One region of the Jeotgalicoccus sp. ATCC 8456 genome, then DNA from elsewhere that is predicted to be linked to it. Evidence: riboswitches for the same ligand, from Rfam matches in the RefSeq annotation. Region 1 holds a riboswitch; the other holds the start of a gene.
What was found. A riboswitch is a leader RNA that binds a small molecule or an ion and turns the genes downstream of it on or off. The one in region 1 is predicted to bind thiamine pyrophosphate.
Positions count from the first base shown of each region.

Region 1 (3,160 bases):
ATGTAGATATCGATTTAAACGTCTTAACAGAAAAAGATTTAGTAGACTTAGATTTTGCTAGCCAACATGCCGATTTGATCGCTTTTTCCTTCGTTAAATCAAAAGAGGATATGACTTTTATCGAATCGGTATTACAGGATAAGCTCCCTGATGACAATAAAGACATGCCTATTATTGCTAAAATCGAAACTGTAGAAGCCATAAAAGAATTCCCTAATATCATAGCCGAAGCCGCCTCACACAGACCTTTTGGTGTCATGCTCGCTCGTGGAGACCTCGCTGTAGAAATCGGCTATGAACGCTTGAGTGAAATTCAAGAAGAACTATTATGGATATGTGAGGCTGCACACATTCCAATGATTTGGGCAACTCAAGTATTAGAATCTCTGATTAAGAACGGTATCCCAACACGTTCAGAAATATCTGATGTTGTCGCAGGTGCAAGAGCAGAGTGTATTATGCTAAACAAGGGAGATTACATTGTAGAAGGTGTTAAAACAGTGAATGATATACTGATTAAGAGCGAAGACCATAACTATAAAAAAACAGCAATGTTAAGAGCCCTAAACATATCTAAGGCACTCTTTAATGAGTAAAGGATGAAAACTATGTCAACACTGAGTCATATACAAGCACCAAGCAATTTTGCCTATAAGAAAGAACAGGTCACCATTCATCTCCATTACACATTCACTTGTGATAATCGAATCTTTTTTTTCAAAACACAGTATAAAGATTTACTCAACCACACCTATAGATTGACGGTTGATGTGAACTCACCAATTGATGAGTCCGGTTTAGCGACTGACTTTATGGCTATTGACGCCTTATACCACAATAAAATCCGGCCGCTTTTAGATGGGCAGATATTAAATGAGACGCTAGTAAATATGAATACTACTGCGGAAAATATCGCACTATGGATCAGAGATGAATTTAACAAAATTTTAAAGCCGCAAGATGATTTAATTAAAGTCACCCTATACGAAAGTACGAATCACGGCGTGACTGTTACAAATTAACTTCACAAAAATGTGTAAGTGTACTATGATTGAGATAATCAAATATTGAAATCACCACCACTAGGGGTGCCTGTAAAGGCTGAGAATCACCCTTATCACCTGATCTAGATCATACTAGCGTAGGGAAGTGGCATATTTTTATATGCACACCATTCCGTTAGTGGTGTGTTTTTTTATTTGTAAAAATCACGGAGGTTTATTCTATGAAAAACAGCAATGTTTTAACTTTGACAGACGTATTGATCACAGTTGTCATCGCCTTAGTTTTTGCAGTACTTTATTCTCTCTGGGATGGTGTATATACCGTCTTGCAGCCCCTTGGTTTACACATCAATGAATTGGTCTATGGTATGTGGTTCATTGCTGCAATTGTAGCTTATTTAATTATTAGAAAACCGGGTGTCGCTTTACTTGCAGAATTTGCAGCAGCTTCTGGAGAAACGATCGTTCTGTTACAGTTCGATATCGTCTTAATCATGTATGGACTACTCCAAGGACTGGCATGTGAGATCATTTTCTTACTCTATAGATATAACAGTACTAAGTTATATGTAGCTGTACTCGCAGGTGTAGCAGCAGCCTTATCAACAATTCCGCTTGATTGGTATTATGGCTACCTTGGTCATTTAGAAACTTGGAACCTAATGCTGATGCTTATCTTCAGAATTATCAGTGGCGCAATCGTCGCCGGATGGTTAGGTCATAAACTCTATGAAGGTGTAAAAGGGACCGGTGTCTTAAAATATGTTGGTAAAAAACAAAGCGATTCGTCTGATGGTTTTTAATATGACTGATATAAATATCGAAAACCTTAAACTCAAATTCCCTGAGACAGAGCAGCTATTATTTTCAAACATCAATATAAGTGTTAAGAAAGGGGAAAAGGTGTTACTTGTCGGTCCTTCTGGCTCCGGTAAAAGCACCTTACTAAATGTGATGGGCGGATTGATTCCTAAAGTCATTCATACACCTGTAAAAGCAGATTATTTAGATATACCAAATGCTTCAAGCTACGTATTCCAAGACCCTGATGCCCAGTTCACCATGCCAACCGTTGAAGAAGAACTTGCATTTATCCTAGAAAACCAGAGGATTGCTCCTAGTCTGATGAACAACATGATGACTAACGCTTTAAAAAGAATTGGACTAGACGTACCTTTAGACTTATCAATTAATCAACTATCTGGTGGGATGAAACAAAAGCTATCTGTTGCTGCAGCACTCATACAAGAACCGGACACTTTATTTTTAGATGAACCAACAAGCATGTTAGATGATGATTCTGCAAAAAATCTTTGGGAAACGATTTTATCTATTTGGTCCGACCTAACTGTTGTGATTGTAGAACACCGAGTTGAATATATTTGGGATAAGGTCGACCGTGTCATCCTAATGAATGATGATGGAGAAATTATTCTCGATAAAGATCCAAAATTTGTACTAAGTCACCACGTTGACTTACTTAATGAATACGGCGTCTGGCATCCAATGTCGTGGAACCAAGCACCACAATTTGTACAAAGTAATAAAGACGGAGCGCCTTTATTAGAAATTAGAGATATGAAAATAGACAGACGCGGCATTGATATACTTTACATTGATCATTTACACATAAGGTCTCGGCAATGGCTTACATTAGAAGGTCCAAATGGTGCGGGTAAATCAAGTTTTCTTAGTGCATTGATGAAGTTGATTCCCCATCAAGGACAAATTATCTATAAGAATAAGCTTGTAAAGAAAACAAAGGATATCATCGGAGATGTCTACCCAGTTTTTCAAAATCCAGAACTGCAATTTATAACTCATAGAGTTTATGACGAAATATATATCAATATGGAACACCGATATGATGAGAATCTAGCAAAACAGAAGACAGAAGATATTTTAAAAATGTTTTCGCTAGAACATTCTGCCCATCTAAATCCACTAGAATTATCCACAGGGCAAAAGAGACGCTTAAGTGTGGCAACAGCATTAGGTGGCATACCTGATTTGTTGTTATTAGATGAGCCGACTTTTGGACTGGATCAAAAAAACACGTTCTTTATGCTGGAACTTTTTGATGAATTGGTTAAAGCTGGTACAACAATAATTATGATTACCCATGACGTGAATATTCAAACGCGTTATCCATCCCG
Region 1 is NZ_CP066224.1:1,365,596-1,368,755, forward strand. Features, by position in the region: gene JEM45_RS07070 (pyruvate kinase) at 1-596, shown strand, start outside; gene JEM45_RS07075 (6-pyruvoyl trahydropterin synthase family protein) at 609-1,022, shown strand; TPP riboswitch at 1,075-1,165, shown strand; gene JEM45_RS07080 (ECF transporter S component) at 1,226-1,807, shown strand; gene JEM45_RS07085 (ABC transporter ATP-binding protein) at 1,767-3,160, shown strand, end outside.

Region 2 (3,160 bases), 420 kb from region 1:
TACTTATCGATATTGGCCACGTTAATGCTAATAACTGGAGTCTTGAAAATATTATTTCTTCTTTAAAGGAGCAAATTACGCATTATCACTTGCATAATAATGTTGAAGGGAGAGATGATCATAATAGAATTCATGATGGTTCATTAGATTTTGAAGACTTTGTTAAATTGTATAATATGTATACACCAGAAGCGGACTTAGTTCTTGAATATAACTATGATCTTGGTAATGATATAAGTGCAATAAAAGAAGATTTGGACTTCTTATATAAAACTTTTAAGTAAGACTTTTAAACAACATGCTGTGTTCTCTTATTTTCTTATAAATAGACTAGAAATAATTTGCCATTTATACTATAGTAAAGTGTATTGATTACTTATGCCGACATAGTTTAATGGTAGAACACAGCCATGGTAAGGCTGCAATACGAGTTCGATTCTCGTTGTCGGCTGTTTCAACCAACTCTACAAGAGTTGGTTTTTTTGTTTAATTATTTGCAAAAGATTGTACTAATCGATAATGTTAAATAAAGAATGAAATTTGGAGGTTATGATGACAACACTCACTCTACAAGAAGCAATTTTTACTGTAAGTAATCTTAGAACCGAACTCGCTAATGAATATGAGAAATTCAGTACAGAGTACCGAGTGCCTATTTCGGTTAACAATGAAAAAATTGATCATGCAGATAAGCTTTCTAAAGTTAATGAATCACTAGCTAAAGTAAAGCAATTGAGAAATGATTTAGTAACTTTAAAAACAGCAATTCACCACAAAAATTCTACAGCTACAGTGGTTCTTGACGGCACTGAAATAACCGCATCTAGTGCCTTAGAGTCATTGAAAATTGAACGTGGTATCATCAACAATATAAAGAACAATATTACTTTTGGCTATGGTCGTGAACGTGTTAAGACTATATCTGGGGTAGGTATTGTTGAAGAGGGTATCATCAATGAAGATGAGATCAAAGAATATCTGTCAGAACTTGAAACACTCGTTAACAAAAAATCAATCTTAATCGATAAATTTAACAGTACTGAAACGATTGACGTCACACTAACAAGCATATAAGTCATGTATTGGTAGAAAGAGACCTATTTTAAATCGAGAATTTGATGGATTACAATTTACGTTTTATTTATCTGTTACGATTTAAGAATTCGAATCAAACGACTGATGGACAATCATAGTGATGATTATCTCTTTCGATGGAGTTTCCCTCAAAAACTTTTGGGTGTTAAGTTTTGCCTTTTTGCTCACCTACAAATTAAATAATAAAGACTAGGGGTGCACTTTTGTGCTGAGAGATGAACAATCGACCCTTTGAACCTGTAGGTTAGGACCTGCGATAGGGAAGTCTGTGTCGATAAACTTTGGCAACATGGTATTTATGGACTCGGACCGCTCATAAGGTTCGGGTTTTTATCTTGTTTAGTCAAAAGGAGAAATTGATATGTTTACAGATCGATTATGGACACGTGTAGAAGGAATTTGGAAATCGTATTTAGACCATCCTTTTGTGATGGGCTTGGGTGATGGATCTCTTGAAATTGATAAGTTTCAACATTGGTTAAAACAGGATTATGTGTATTTAGTTGAGTATGCACGCTTAATGGCGATTGGTGCAGAGAAGGCACCGGATTTAGATACTATGAATTTATTTGCTGAGTTGTTACATGGAACGTTGTTTGGCGAGATGGAGCTTCATAGAAGTTTTTCAAAACGATTTGGAATTTCAGAGGATGCGCTATTAGAAACTGAGGCGGCTAGTGAAAATACAGCATATACCTCATACATGTTGAATCACGCACAGCGCGGTGATGCAGCTGTTGTGGCTGCATGCTTATTGACTTGTGCATGGTCTTATAACTTTATAGGAAATCACTTAAAGAAAAATTATGACCATGAGGATAATCCATATAAAGAATGGGTGGATATGTATTCAGACACAGAGTTTACTGCATTAAATAATACTGCAATGAAGCTGATGAATCGTTTAGCAGAGGGTAAACCTGAGCGTGAATTGCTTGTCTTAGAGGAAATTGTGGTGAAAACAAGTAAGTACGAGTATATGTTTTGGGAGATGTGTGAAAATAAATCTAATTGGGATGTTATACAAGGAGAGAAATGACTAGGAAATTAATTATTCATAATAATAAGTTTTCTAAATTGTTAAGGGTCTGTAAAACATGTGTATTCCATAATTTCTTTGGGGTAAGGTAGGACTAACATCACGATTCAGTCTGAAAACCTATACTACTTTAAGGAGAGGGAATTAATTATGAAGAAACTCTTAACTGTTACATCATTAGTAGGCGTATTGGCACTTGCTGCATGCGGAGGCGGTTCTGAAGAAGGTACAGAGGAAGGTACAGAAACAGAAGAATCTGGTACAGAAGGAACTGAAACAGAGACTGAAGGCACAGAATCAGAAGATACAGAGTCAGAAGATACTGAATCAGATGACGAAGGTGAATAGAACATTTGAATATCGGCCGCTGGTAAAAACCGGTGGCTTTTTTTCTTGATGCGAATTATTAAAATTTTGTAAGGGTATCATATATAATATATATAATTCGACATATTATAGGAGCGAAAAGAAGTATGAAAATTGGTGTGATTTCTGATTTGCATATTGATCGATACAATGATGAAAACCTTCAACAGAAGGATTTTACCTTAACCTTGGCAAATGAGGTGAATCGTCAATCACTCGATGTGTTGTTGATAGCGGGCGATATTTCAAACGATCATATGCGGTCTTATCGTTTCATGCAGGCACTGGAACAAATGACAGGCGTTGTGATTTACTTTGTGCCAGGCAACCATGATTTTTGGAATCAATCCGGAGATGATAAGACGACAAATGAGATTCATCAATTTTTCAAAAGCACGAAGTATTATAAAGAAGGCGAACCTGTAGATCTAGGTAACGGCTGGGCAATCGTTATGAATGCCGCTTGGTACGACTATACTTACGCAAGTGACCGCTTTTCCAAAGCGCGTCTTGAAGAGCGGAGTTATTACGGTGGAACATGGCAAGATTTAGTACGTGTAGATTGGGGAAAAAGCGATCCAGAGATATCTTTAGAATTTGCAGAAAAAGCTGCACATGATTTGGAAATGGTAAAGGATAAGAAAATTATTTTAATGACCC
Region 2 is NZ_CP066224.1:1,783,670-1,786,829, forward strand. Features, by position in the region: gene JEM45_RS09235 (sugar phosphate isomerase/epimerase family protein) at 1-284, shown strand, start outside; tRNA gene JEM45_RS09240 (tRNA-Thr) at 381-451, shown strand; gene JEM45_RS09245 (hypothetical protein) at 553-1,074, shown strand; TPP riboswitch at 1,277-1,375, shown strand; gene tenA (thiaminase II) at 1,457-2,134, shown strand; gene JEM45_RS09255 (hypothetical protein) at 2,285-2,482, shown strand; gene JEM45_RS09260 (metallophosphoesterase) at 2,608-3,160, shown strand, end outside.
Region 2: linked by a shared signal. The riboswitch ahead of tenA (thiaminase II) and the one ahead of JEM45_RS07080 (ECF transporter S component) in region 1 are both predicted to bind thiamine pyrophosphate.